2 linked regions of the Maricaulis maris genome follow. The protein of the gene in region 1 interacts with the protein of each later gene in a pairwise test. Links are inferred from orthologs where the notes say so. Each region holds a gene or a part of one and is shown in the gene's direction. Other genes may lie near its edges. The genes, in order: AAA969_RS03595 and AAA969_RS13645.

Region 1 (6,881 bases):
TTGGAGCGCGGGGTACGGCCGATCGGCGACTGGTCGATATCGATGACCTTGTCGAGCCGGTTGAGGCCCTCGATCCGGTCGTGCGGGGCGGGCACCTGCTGGGCCTTGGAGAGCTTGCGGGCCGCAGCCTTGTAGAAGGTCTCGATGGTCAGGGTCGACTTGCCGCCACCGGACACACCGGTAACACAGGACAACACACCGAGCGGGAATTCCGCATCGACGGTCTTGAGATTGTTGCCGGTGGCGCCGACGACTTTCACGGTGCGCTTCTTGTCGATCTTGCGGCGTTTGGTCGGCACCTCGATCCGGCGTGTGCCGCGCAGATACTGACCTGTCAGGCTGTCGGGATTGGCGGTGACTTCCTCGGGCGTTCCCGCCGCGACGACTTCGCCACCATGGACACCGGCGGCCGGGCCGAGATCGACCACATAATCGGCGGTCAGGATGGCCTCCTCGTCGTGTTCGACAATGATCACCGTATTGCCCAGATCACGCAGTCCGCGCAGGCTTTCCAGCAGGCGGGTATTGTCGCGCTGGTGCAGGCCGATCGAGGGCTCGTCGAGCACGTAGAGAACCCCGGTCAGGCCGGAGCCGATCTGGCTGGCCAGACGGATCCGCTGGCTCTCGCCGCCTGACAGCGTGCCCGAGGCCCGGTCGAGGGTGAGATAGTCCAGCCCGACATCAACGAGGAACTTCAGGCGTTCGCGGATTTCCTTGAGGATGCGTTCGGCGATCTGGCGCTGCTTGGGTGTCAGCGTGTCTTCCACGGCGCTGAACCAGTCACGCGCCTTGCGGATGGACAGCTTGGTCGCGTCGGCGATGTCATGGCCATCGATCTTGACGCTGAGCGCTTCCGGCTTGAGGCGTCGGCCGCCGCAGGTCTCGCAGGGCTGGGCCGACTGGAAGCGGGCGAGGTCTTCGCGCACCCAGCTCGAGTCGGTCTCGCGCCAGCGCCGCTCGAGATTGGGGATCACGCCCTCGAAGGGCTTCTGGGTCTCGAACTTCCTCAGCCCGTCCTCATAGACGAAGGTGACCTTCTCCTTGGTGCCGAACAGAACGATCTTGCGGAAAGGCTCCGGCAGGTCGCGCCAGGCCTGGAACATGTCACCGCCGAAATGGCCGGCGAGGGCCTGCAGGGTCTGCTGATAGAGTTTCGAGGTTGCCCGGCTCCACGGTGCGATGGCGCCGTCCGAGAGCGGTTTGTCGCGGTCCGGGACGACGAGGTCCTCGTCAAACTTGAGTGATTGGCCCAGCCCGTCACAGCTCGGGCAGGCGCCGAAGGGATTGTTGAAAGAGAAAAGTCGCGGTTCGATCTCGGAGATGGTGAATCCGGAGACCGGACAGGCAAACTTCTCGGAGAAGACCAGGCGTTCGGCCTTGTCGTCCGCGTCCTTGCGGTCGGCGAACTCGCCCACCGCAATGCCATCGGCCAGGCGCAGGGCGGTCTCGAGACTGTCGGCGAGGCGGCTTTCGATGTCCGGCTTGATCACGATCCGGTCGACCACGACGTCGATGTCGTGCTTGAACTTCTTGTCGAGCGCGGGGACGTCTTCCAGCGTGTAGAATTCGCCATCGACCTTGACCCGCTGGAAGCCGGCCTTCAGCCACTCGGAGAATTCCTTGCGGTACTCTCCCTTGCGGCCGCGCACGACCGGCGCCAGCAGATAGAGACGGGAGCCGTCCTCCAGCGCCATCAGCCGGTCGACCATCTGGCTCACCGTCTGGCTCTCGATCGGCAGGCCGGTCGCCGGCGAGTAGGGGATGCCGACGCGGGCCCAGAGCAGGCGCATATAGTCGTAGATCTCGGTGACGGTCCCGACCGTCGAGCGCGGATTCTTCGAGGTCGTCTTCTGCTCGATCGAGATGGCCGGCGACAGGCCCTCGATCGAATCCATGTCAGGCTTGGACATCAGCTCGAGAAATTGGCGGGCATAGGCCGACAGGCTCTCGACATAGCGGCGCTGGCCCTCGGCATAGATCGTATCGAAGGCGAGCGAAGACTTGCCGGAGCCGGACAGGCCGGTGAACACGATCAGCTTGTCGCGCGGCAGTTCGACGGAAACATTCTTGAGATTGTGCTCGCGTGCGCCTTGCACGCGGATTTTGTCGAGCGCCATGCGTCTGCCTGTCTCCGGTCGGTCGCGCCTGTCGGTTGGGAATCACAACCGGTCTGGAACGTTAGGGGAACATCGCACGATCTGTCCAGCGCACGACATGATCGCCCTGAAATAGGACGCACACGGGTCCGGGTCCAGCGCCGTACGCGGGACCCCTGACAGCGTTGTGGCAGCAGGGGGCGGGGCCAAATGTGATTGGCCTGAGTCGGTTGGCTGGACTCTCCTCGCCGCCTCCTTTCAAATCGCCCGACTCGCGGTCCGGAATTGACGCGCGGAACAGAATGTGAACACTAGGCGGCCCGCCCGGAGAGGCGAGGCTGCAAGGATGGAGAACGGGCGATGGCGGGAAGCGTCAACAAGGTAATTCTGGTCGGCAATCTGGGACGTGATCCGGAAATTCGCCGCATGAACAATGGCGACCCGGTCGTCAATCTCTCGGTCGCGACCTCCGAGAGCTGGCGCGACAAGTCCTCCGGCGAACGCCGCGAGAAGACCGAGTGGCACCGTGTCGTGATCTTCAACGACAATCTCGCCAAGGTCGCCGAGAATTACCTCAAGAAGGGCTCCAAGGTTTACGTCGAAGGCCAGCTGCAGACCCGCAAATGGACCGACCAGAACGGCCAGGAGAAATACTCCACCGAGGTCGTGCTGCAGCGTTTCCGGGGCGAGCTGACCATGCTGGACGGCCGCAATGAAGGTGGTTCCGGCGGCAGCTTTGGCGGCGGTAGCAGCGGCGGCTATGACGAGATGGGCGGCGGCTCCGGTGGCGGCCAGCGCTCGGTTGACGGACCCAAGGAAGACTTCCGCAATGCAGATCTCGATGATGAAATCCCGTTCTAGCCTTCTCAAGCAGATCGCGGCCGGCGTCCTCGCCACCAGCCTGGCGGGTGGTGCCGGTTTGGCCCAGGACCAGGCCACCGACCCCAATGCCCGGTCGCCCGAGATCGTGATCGTCCCGGTCGGCGAGGATGGCAGCGAGGCCCACTTCGTGGTCGGAGACATGGCCTGGGGTGATGTGCTGGGTATCCTGAACCAGCTCCAGAGCCAGCCGTCCGAACAGACCATCGAGGTTGCGCAGAGCCTTTGGACCTCGCGCGATGTCAATCCGCCCTTTTTCCTGTTTGAACTGGCGCGGCTGACAGCCGAATCCGATCCGACCTTTGCGGTTCAGGCCTATTTCCTGGGCCGGTCGCGGACGATGTATGACGCCGCCCGCTGCCTCGATTCCTCGGCACTGGATGTGATCAACGAAGCCTCGGCCTATGCGGGCGACGTGGTGGTCCAGGTCATCGCGAACCGTCCCGAGCTGACCATCGAGGCGATCGAGCACGTGATCGAGACCGAGGGCGCCTTCGCCAGCGAAGCCTCGCCCTGGTGGGCCTGTTCTTTCGGATCGAGTGCGTATTTTGCAGCCGTGAATGGCGACACGCTGGCAAGCGATGAATGGCTGATCGTCGAGAGCCGCTGGCCGTCGGTGCGCAGTCGGATTGAGGCCAATCTGCAGAACAACCTCACCATGATGCGCGACGCTGTCGCTGCGGCAACGGCGCAATAGCGCATCCGGGTCTCAGCGGGCCGGTCCGAACTGGACGGCAGCCTTGAATCGGTGCGCTCTGGGGCGTGTCCGGGGAGGGCGCTTCGATGAATGTTCTGATTGCCGGTGCCAGCGGTTTCATCGGCTCTCATATCGCGGCCCGCTTTCATGCGCTCGGCCATGACGTCCGGGCTGCAGCGCGCGGCGTCGATGCAGCGCAAAGGCGCTCGCCCTGGCTGGACTGGGTCGGCTGTGATTTCCGCCATGACCGGGTCGAGGACTGGCGTCCACGCCTCGTGGGCGTGGATGTCGTGGTCAATTGTGTCGGCGTCCTCCAGGACGGGCTCGGCGATGACAGCCGGGCCGCCCATGTCGATGGCGCCGCGGCGCTGTTCCGGGCTTGTGAGCAGGCGGGCGTCCGCCGGGTCATTCATCTCTCTGCCGTCGGGGTCGAGGCCGCTGCCCGGTCTGCCTACGCCGACGACAAGCTCGCCGGAGAGGCGGCACTCGCGGCCTGCGACCTGGACTGGTTGATCCTGCGCCCTTCGCTGGTGATCGCCCGCAATGTCTATGGCGGGACGGCACTGATCCGCAGCCTGTGCGGGCTTCCACTGGTGACGCCGGTTGTCGGTGGCGAGCAGGTGTTCCGGCCGATCGGCATGGACGATTTGTGCGAGGCCGTGGTCAGCCTCGCCGAGCCGGCTGCCCCGAGCCGGACCCGGTTCGACCTGGCCGGACCCGAGCGCGTCAGCCTGGCCGAAACGGTGCGGGCCTACCGCCGCTGGCTCGGCTTCGGTGAGAGCCGGATCTGGGCAGTCCCGCGCTGGCTGGCGCGTCCGGCCTTCCTGTTCGGCGACCTGCTCGGCTGGATGGGTATTCGCACCTCGATGCGCAGCAATGCGCTCAAGCAGCTGGACTTCGATGTCGAAGGCGACCCGACGGCCTGGCGCGCCGCGACCGGCGCCACCCCGCTTGGCTTCCATGACTGGCTGGCGGCCCATCCGGCCGGTGTTCAGGATCGCTGGCATGCGCGGCTCGGTCTCGTCCGGCCTCTCGCGCGCTGGGCGTTGGGTCTTTATTGGCTGATGACCGGTGTGCTCGCGCTGACCCTGGCGAAGTCGAATGGACTGGCGCTTCTGGAGGCCGGCGGGTTTGCCGACCCGGTCCAGCTGCCCGTGCTCTGGGCCACCTCGCTGTTTGATATCGCCCTGGGACTGGGCATGCTGGCCAAGTGGCGCGTGCGCGCGCTGGTCGCGATCATGCTCGCCGGCACGGTTGGTTATGTCGTCGTCCTGAGCGTCATGTCGCCCGCGCTCTGGGCTGATCCGCTCGGGCCGATACTCAAACTCCTGCCGATGATGGGGCTCGCCCTGATGATCGCCGCCACCGAGGATGAGCGCTGATGGAGCTCTACCCGGTCCTGCGCCTGGTCCATATCCTTGGCGCCGCCGTGCTGTTCGGCTCGGGCTCGGCCATCGCCTTCTTCATGCTGATGGCCTGGCGCAGCGGTGACCGCGCGGCCTTCGCCCTGGTGGCGCGCCACGTCGTGCTGGCCGACTGGGTGTTCACCGCAAGCGCGGTGATCGCCCAGCCACTGTCAGGGCTGGCGCTGGCGCATGTGGCCGGCTGGTCGTTGACTGCGCCCTGGCTGATGGCGAGCGTCGCGCTCTACCTTTTTATCGGCGCCTGCTGGCTCCCGGTGGTGTGGATCCAGATGCGGGTCAAGCAACGCCTGGCCGAGACCACCGGTGCGGACATCCCGGATGATGTGCATCGGCTGATGCGGGTCTGGTTTGCGCTGGGCTGGCCTGCCTTTGCGGCGCTCATTGCCATTGTCTGGCTGATGATCACCAAGCCGGGTTAGCCCATCAATCAGTCTGCAGGCCGCAGGCGTTCGACCCGATCGGTGGTGTTGCGACCGCTGGCGCTGGAGGCACCGCCGATGGCGTAAATCTCTCCATCAAGGCTGACCCCGCCGAGCCCGTGGCGCGGCGTCAGCATGGCGGGCCCGGCCTGCCACGCATCGGTTTGCGGATCATAGACCCAGACCTCCGGATAGACCCCGCCGCCATTCTCGAAATACTCGCCGCCAAAGGCATAGATCCGGCCGCCGACGACAGCCGCCGCGAGCCCGGCCTGGCCTTGCGGCAAGGGGGCAAGGCTGGACCAGCTGTCCGTGGTTGGATCATAGGCGTCATGATGGGTTTCATTGCCGGCATTGAACCGGCGCCCGCCGATGGTGTGGAAGCGGCCATCGAGCACAACCCCGGCAGCCGAGTTGCGCGGGTTGGGATTGGGCGCCCGGCCGCTCCAGCGATCCGCTGCCGGGTCATAGGCAAAGTGATCGCCGCGATCGCCGTGGTCGGGCCAGTTGGCATTGGTCGGACCGAGTGGCTGGCGCCCGGTGGCGACATGGATCAGACCACCCAGCGAAACGGCGCAGGTCTCGGCGAAAGGCACCGGCATGGGCGCCATCTCGCCCCAGCGATCGGTGGCGGGATCATAGCGGGTCGTGGTGTCGAGCATTTCCCAGATCCCGTCGGCTGACGGCCGGAAGCCGCCGACCGCATAAACGAAGCCGTCATGGCCAACGAGATTGGGGTGGTGGCGCGGCTCCGGGAGGGGCGCCCCGGTCTCCCAGGTGGCGCCCGGCTGGCCGGGATCGGACAGGATGAAGAGCTGATCGCTCACATTGTCGACATTGGGGCCGTCGCGCGCTTCCAGACCACCCGCGAGATAGATGCGGCCGTCCAGCACCGCCGGATAGATCTCCTGCACGCGGCGGGGCAGTGAGGCGCCGGGCTGCCAGCGGCTTCCGGCCTGTGATGTCGACGCCCAGGCCGGTATCGGCAGGCCTGAAGCGGCCAGGGCGGTGATGACCGTCCGTCGTGTTTGCTGCGTCATGTCCGGCTCTCTCCCTGTCGTCTATTCCGCCGGGCAACGCCCGCCGGTGATGCGTTCGACCTCTGCCGCGCTGCCATCAGTCTCGGCGGGCTCCAGGTCCAGGGCGCAGGCGATCAGGCCATAGACATTGACGTTCTCGAAAGCGGCCGGGCGGCTGCCTTCGGGGAAGATCGGGCCGACACCGATGAAGGTCGCGCCCATCGTCTCGGCATGGTTGTCATAGCCGTGGGTGGCAGCGAGGCTGGACAGGTAAGGGCTGCTGAGATCGGCGCTGGAGGCGGTGATCAGCCAGCCCGGATCCGCCACGACCAGCAGGTCCGGACCGC
Region 2 (6,890 bases), 2.1 Mb from region 1 along the record:
GCGCTCAATGCCGAGCTGGCAAGTCTGCAGCTTGATGACCGGCTTGCGTTTTTCCGGGCACTTGGCGTCGACCCTGAGCCGTCCTGGCCGCCCGAATTGATGGACCAGGCAGCCATGGAGTGGACGCGCGACCAGCTCGCCGCCACGCCGGAGGCGACCGGGTGGTATGGCTGGATCTATATCTCCCCGGTCATGAACCGCTTGCTGGGAACCGGCGGGTTCAAGGGGGCGCCGGATGCGCAGGGTGCGGTCGAGATCGGTTACTCGATGTTGCTCTCCTATCGCGAACAGGGACTTGCGACCGAGGGCGTTGTCGCCCTGCTGGACTGGGCCTACACGCATGATGAGGTCAAATCGGTTATCGCCCATACCCGGGACGACCGCGACGCCTCGCACCGGGTGCTCGAAAAGGCCGGTTTCGTGCAAGGCGCCACCCGTCATGATGCCGATCAGGGTTTCGATGTCGTCGAATGGCACCATGCCCCGGATCGTCGCGCGGCCTGAGGTCAGTCGGATCAGTCCAGCAGTGTTTTGAGTTGGTCGAGATAAGCGATCCAGGCGGCGCGACCCGCTTCGGTCAGCGCGGCCCTCGTTTGCGGCTTGCGAGCGACGAAGGACTTTTCAATCGCGACATAGCCGGCGTCCTCCAGCTTGCGCAAATGGACCGACAGATTGCCATCCGACGCCGATGTTCGGGTCTTGAGTTCACCAAAACTGGCATCCTTGACGGCCGAGAGAAAGGCCATGATGGCCAGCCTCAGCTTGCCGTGGATCACGTCGTCGAGGGCGTTGGCGTCAAAGCTGTCAGCCATTCAGCCTGCCTCCGTCGCCGGCTCCTGGCGCAGCAGGACCACGCCCGGGATGATCGCCAGCAAGCCGACAGCCGCCGCTGCGAACAGATAGAGCCCGGGTGTTCCGACCAATGTCAGGCCGATCCCGCTCGCCAGCCATGACAGGATCGCCATGGCATGCATCCAGCGGGCGCCACCAAGTTGCGCGGTGACGCTGAAGGACAGGCCGTAGGCTCCGAAGGCAACCAGCGGTATGGTGTCAAACAGGATGGCGTCGCCACGGCCCAGGGCCATGGCGAGCACAGCGCCAAGCGCGTAGGCTGTGACGGTCCAGGTCACGCTGCGCCAGGCAGCGGCCTCGGCCCTGTTGTTCACGGCCCCGCTACCCGGCTTGCCGTGCAGGCTTTTCGCAAGCAGGCCTGATCCGATCAGGCCGATGATCCCGTAGGCCATCCAGACGAAACCGACGAAGGATCCCGGAATGCCGGCCAAACCGCTGATGATTGCCCAATGGCCCACCAGCGCCGGCGTTGCGAGCCCGCCCCACCACAGAAAGTGGCGGCCACTCAGTGAGGGGGCATGTTGTCCGCTGGTGGCAACATCGCGCAGGAAGGCGAGATCGGATTGGTTGTTCATGGCTATCTCCCAAGTACTTTAATTTATAAAGTACACAAACCCGCGTCGGATGCAAGTGGATTGGCCAAAGCAAAGTCCCGCCAAGGTGCGAGGTGTGGCGGGCCTCCGGAGGCAGGGTCGGACCCGTTCGCTCAGCGTCGGCGCGCGCGCGGATGGGCACCGTCATAGATCGCCATCAGGCGTTGGCTCTCGACATCGGCATAAATCTGCGTGGTCGACAGGCTGGCATGGCCCAGCAATTCCTGGATTGCGCGCAAGTCTCCGCCGTGAGCCAGAAGGTGGGTTGCGAATGCATGCCGCAGGGCGTGTGGGGTGGCCGTCTCGGCCAGACCCAGGCGCCCTCGCAGCGTCTGCATCAATGACTGCACGCTGCGCGCGCCCAGCGCCCCGCCGCGAATGCCGCGAAACAGGGCCGCCTCCGGCGCGATCGGGACCGGACATAGCGCCACATAGCGCTCGACGGCTTCGCGCACGGCAGGAAGCACGGGGACAATCCGCATCTTGTTGCCCTTGCCCGCGATGCGGAGCGTGTCACCCAGTGGCGCGTCCCGGCCGGCGAGGGCGAGCGCTTCGGAAATCCGCAGACCACAGCCATAAAGCAGCAGCAGTACCGCGCTATCGCGCGCCGCGATCCAGTCCGGCTCTCCGCGGGCGCCGGTCTCTGCCAGCAATTGGCGGGCAGCTCCCTCGCTCACCGGCTTCGGAGCGGCGCGTCCGAGTTTCGGGCTTTCCACCAGGGACAGGGCCGGATTGTCGAGCCCCCATCGCCGTTTGCCATAGGCAAAGAAGGTGCGGATCGCCGACAGCGCCCGGGCCAGCGAGCGTGGTGACAGCCCGTCGCGCCTCCGGGCCGCCATGAAGGCCCGGAAGTCTCGTGGAGAGAGGGCTGCTAGATCAGACAGGTCGGGGGCCGCCCCGAGATGGTCGAGCAGGAAATCGCCGAACCCGCCCAGGTCCCGCTGATAGGCATCCAGGGTTCGCGGCGACAAGCGCCGTTCCCCGCTCAGATGACTGAGGAAGGTGTTCAGCGCGACAGCCCAGGGCGTGGTCAGGTCTGATGCAGCCATTGAACCACCATGCGTTCGATGGCGCGGGCCAGGAAATTGAGCAATTCCGTGCCCTGGCCCGACTCGAAGAGGTGCGCGTCGCGTGCGGCCAGCGCCATCAGCCCGTCATGGCCATTGAAGTCCAGCCGCACAATGGCCTGGGAACTCACCCGCGCGCCTTGCTGACCGTACAGCGCATGGGCATTGGCGGGGTCGATCGGCCCCAGCATTTCCACATGATCGCCAAGCACGGTTCCGACAAAGCCCTCCGCTGCGCCGAGAATCGACTCGGCATTCTGGAGCGGAGCGTGACCCTCTATCAGGACACGGCACACATCCACCCCGAGCGCGCCGGTCAATCGGGTGGACATTTTCTTGTCGAGGCCACTGAGCGAATCCACTTCCAGCAGGGCCAGAACGGCCATGTGGGTTTGTGACTGGGTTGCGAGGTTGGCGCGGGCGGTCTCGACAATCGAGGCATTGAGGGATCTAAGCTGACGAAGCTCATCGCGGAGCTTGTCGCGTGCGGCTGCGCCCAGATCGATAGCGCCATCGCTGCGCGGGGTTTCAACGATCAGGGAAAACAACTCAGCGTCCTCCCGAACGAAGTCCGGGTTGGCAATCAGAAAGCTGCGAACGCTGTCCGGATCCATCATTGCCGTTTGGCTATTGGTCTCGTCATTGGACATGCTGATTGTCTCCCTCGCCATGAGGCCCCACTCTTGGCGTATTCGGTTTACGATATGCAAACTGTCGGGACAGGGAGTCGCGAGGCTCGCTATATCGACAGCGTCCATCATACACCACGAAGCCGGGAGGCGTGCCACGTGACAGAAGCGAGTGAGTATCGCGTCTCCATCCTGTTCCCGCTCCCCTTGCCAGAGCCGTTTGACTATCTGGTCCCCGCCGAAATGGTGCTTCAGCCCGGAGATCATGTTCGCGCTCCGCTAGGCAAACGATCCGCCCGCGGCGTTGTCTGGGCGGTCAAGGCTGGTCCCGGTGAGCGAAAGCTGAAGCCGGTTGAAGGCCCGGCCGGCGGGCCGCCCTTGCCCGCCGGCATTCGCCGTTTTGTCGATTGGCTGGCCCGCTATCTGGTGCAATCCCCCGGTATTGTCCTGCGCTCTGTTCTGCGCTCAACCGACGCCTTGAAACCATCTCCGACGGAGACCGTCTATCTGCGTGGCACGGGTGAACCGGACCGCATGACCGATGCCCGCCAGCGTGTCATCGATGCGGTCATGGCCCTGCGAGAAGCCAGCGCAGCGGATCTCGCTCGCGAAGCCGGTGTAACGGCTTCAGTGGTGAAGGGCCTGGTAAGGTCCGGGGCCTTGACTGAGCAGGTCCGACAGGTGGATGCGCCGTTCGACGATCCGGATCCGGACGGTGAGGGGCTGACCCTGACGGTCATGCAGGCAGAAGCAGCCGGTGTGCTGCGACGGCTGGCTCGTGCAGGCGGTTTTCAGGCCGCCCTGCTGGATGGCGTGACCGGTTCCGGCAAGACCGAGGTCTATTTCGAGGCGATCGCGGAAATCCTGCGCCTCGAACCGGATGCCCAGATCCTGATCATGCTGCCCGAGATCGCCCTGACCGAGGCGGTCCTGTCACGCTTCGAGGCGCGTTTTGGCGCCGAGCCGGCGCTCTGGCATTCGGGCGCCGGCCCGAAGGCGCGGCGGCGGACCTGGCGTGAAGTGGCGGAAGGTCGGGCGCGCATCGTGGTCGGCGCCCGGTCCTCGCTGTTTCTACCCTTCCCCAATCTGCGCATGATCGTGGTCGATGAGGAGCATGACCCGACTTACAAACAGGATGAAGGGCTGCCTTATCAGGGCCGTGACCTGGCAGTCGTCCGGGCCAAGATCGAGGGCGCCATGGTCATCCTGGCCTCGGCGACGCCGTCACTTGAAAGCCTCGCCAATGCCCAGGCGGGCCGCTACGTCCATGTCCGGCTTGCGGCTCGTCCCGGTGCCGCCATTCTGCCTGAAATCGACACGATCGACCTGCGCGAACACCCGGCGGAGAAGGGTCGCTGGATGTCGCCGCCGCTGATCGAGGCGGTCCGGGAGACTCTGGAGCGTGGCGAGCAGTCGCTGCTCTATCTGAACCGTCGGGGCTATGCGCCCCTGGTGCTGTGCCGGACCTGTGGCCATCGCATGGTCTCGCCCGACACCCAGTCCTATCTGGTCGAGCACCGTTATACAGGGCGTCTGGTCTGCCACGTGACCGGGTTTTCCATGCCCAAACCAAAGCATTGCCCGGGCTGCAACGCCGAAGACAGCCTGACTTCGATCGGGCCGGGTGTCGAACGGGTTGCCGAGGAGGCCAAGCTGACCTTCCCGGAGGCGCGGGTCGAGATCTACTCGTCTGACAGCCGCGCCGGGGCCGAAATTGTTTCGGCCATGGAGCGCGGCGAGATCGATATCCTGGTCGGCACCCAGATCGCCGCCAAGGGCCATAACTTTCCCGGGCTCACACTGGTTGGTGTGATTGATGCCGATCTGGGCCTGGCCGGCGGCGATCCACGCGCCGGGGAGCGAACCTTCCAAACCCTTGTCCAAGTGGCGGGGCGGGCGGGCCGGGCGGAACGGCCGGGGCGGGCGCTGTTGCAGACACATCAGCCCGAACACGACGCAATCCAGGCCCTGATCGCCGGCGATCGCGATGCTTTCCTCGACATGGAGTTCATGGTCCGCGAGTCGCTGGGCCTGCCGCCGTTCGGTCGGCTCGCCGCAATCGGCTTCATGTCCATGAATCTCGAGACGCTGGACCGCGTGGCCAATGACTATGCCGCCAAGGCCCCCAATTCGGAAGGGATCGAGATCTGGGGGCCTGCCGAGCCTCCGCGTGCCATGATCCGGGGCTGGCATCGCCGCCGCATTCTCGTCCGTGCCGACAAGGAAATCGATATTTCCGCCTATCTGCGTGCCTGGTCGAACCGAGTGAAGACGCCGCCCTCGGTGCGGGTGTCAATCGACGTGGAACCCTATAGTTTCATCTGATCGCTGACCGGGACCCCAGCCGTCATGTTTGAATTCCTGACATCGCCAGCCGTGTGGATGTCGCTTCTGACACTCACTTTCCTCGAGATTGTCCTTGGCGTCGACAATGTGGTTTTCGTATCCGTGGCATCACAGAAGCTGGCCCGGGATCAGCAGGAGCGGGGCCGCAATCTCGGTATCTGGTCCGGCGCGCTGATGAGGGTGGTCCTGCTGTTTGGCCTGGTCTGGCTGACCGGACTGACCCACGCGACCCTGTTCACGCTCCCCGAGTTCCTGCACGGCCTGGCTGATGCCGAGCATCCGGACATGTTGATCGACGTGACGCTCGAGGACCTCATCCTGCTGCTGGGCGGCCTTTTCCTGCTCTGGAAGGGCACGACGGAGATCCATGACACGATTGAGGGGCACGCCCATGAGGCCGGCAGCGGCAAGGTCTCCGGTTTCGTCGCGGTGATCGTCCAGATGTCGGTGATCAACGTTGTCTTCTCGCTCGATTCTGTCCTCACCGCGGTTGGCATGACGCGTGATCTGGGAGGGGCCGACGGCGAGACCGTGCGGCTTTTCGTCATGGTATCAGCGGTTCTGGTCTCGACCGTCATCATGGTGATTTCGGCCAAGCGAGTGGCCGGCTTTCTGGAGCGCCATGCGACCGCCAAGATGCTGGCACTCAGTTTCATCCTCCTGGTGGGGGTCGCGCTGATCGCCGATGGTCTGGGTTTTCATATTCCGCGGGGCTATCTCTACTTTGCGATTGCCTTCTCGCTGTTGGTGGAAGTGCTCAACATCATGGCCCGAAAGGGCCGTAAAACGGCGGATTGACGAAGCCCGCCACGAAAATGCATGCCTGATCAGAGGCGCTATCCGGTTTTGCGGTCCGTGGAGAAACGCTCCGCACGCTGAATCGCCCGGTGTGAGTGGCTTGCTGCCCGCTCCCCCCTGTGCTATCGCAGCGCCGAACCTGAGGGGCTTGCGGTGCAACACGGTAGGCCTCGTTTTTTATGTCGTTGAACATCAAGCGCTTATGTCGGTCCCGACAATCTGATGAGTGCTGATCCAGCAAGAGAGTGACGTCACGGTGAAGACCGGCGAAGACGCCATGACAGCCAACGCCGCGGGACGCTATGCGACCGCGTTGTTCGAGCTGGCGAAATCCGAGGGTGCTGCGGCGGCTGTGGAGGCTGATCTCGCAGCCCTGCGCGCAATGCTCAACGAGTCAGATGAGCTGGCCGGGGTTCTTGCCTCGCCGTTGCATTCTGCCGACGCCAAGACCGGCATTCTGGCCGCTCTGGCGAAGAAGGCCGAGTTCAACCCGCTGACCGGTAATGCGTTGGGCGTCGTCGCCCATAATGGTCGTGCCGGTGAGCTCGACGATGTGGCGCGCGTTTATGTCGCGCTGGCCGCCGCCGACCGGGGCGTCATCACCG

Evidence for each region.
Region 2: the proteins of AAA969_RS03595 (region 1) and AAA969_RS13645 interact in binary tests that used the Escherichia coli proteins (3 or more experiments, as listed by UniProt). The link is inferred for Maricaulis maris from one-to-one orthologs.

The regions. Positions count from the first base shown.
Region 1 is NZ_AP027270.1:799,207-806,087, forward strand. The notes cover bases 1,236-4,206. They hold AAA969_RS03595 (single-stranded DNA-binding protein), read left to right. Parts: upstream 1,236-2,456; coding sequence 2,457-2,957; downstream 2,958-4,206. Other genes in these bases: uvrA (excinuclease ABC subunit UvrA), read right to left, coding at 1,236-2,117; AAA969_RS03600 (hypothetical protein), read left to right, coding at 2,941-3,672; AAA969_RS03605 (SDR family oxidoreductase), read left to right, coding at 3,759-4,206. Outside these bases: more of uvrA, read right to left, coding at 1-1,235; more of AAA969_RS03605, read left to right, coding at 4,207-5,054; AAA969_RS03610 (DUF2269 family protein), read left to right, coding at 5,054-5,515; AAA969_RS03615 (Kelch repeat-containing protein), read right to left, coding at 5,524-6,555; AAA969_RS03620 (alkaline phosphatase family protein), read right to left, coding at 6,577-6,881. UniProt on the Escherichia coli protein: Plays an important role in DNA replication, recombination and repair. Binds to ssDNA and to an array of partner proteins to recruit them to their sites of action during DNA metabolism. Acts as a sliding platform that migrates on DNA via reptation.
Region 2 is NZ_AP027270.1:2,867,000-2,873,889, reverse strand. What follows is about bases 2,904-5,883. They hold AAA969_RS13645 (primosomal protein N'), read left to right. Parts: upstream 2,904-3,300; coding sequence 3,301-5,466; downstream 5,467-5,883. Other genes in these bases: AAA969_RS13640 (TerC family protein), read left to right, coding at 5,491-5,883; AAA969_RS13650 (DUF484 family protein), read right to left, coding at 2,904-3,162. Also shown: AAA969_RS13670 (GNAT family N-acetyltransferase), read left to right, coding at 1-504; AAA969_RS13665 (winged helix-turn-helix domain-containing protein), read right to left, coding at 516-812; AAA969_RS13660 (hypothetical protein), read right to left, coding at 813-1,427; AAA969_RS13655 (tyrosine recombinase XerC), read right to left, coding at 1,559-2,494; more of AAA969_RS13650, read right to left, coding at 2,476-2,903; more of AAA969_RS13640, read left to right, coding at 5,884-6,285; AAA969_RS13635 (F0F1 ATP synthase subunit delta), read left to right, coding at 6,563-6,890.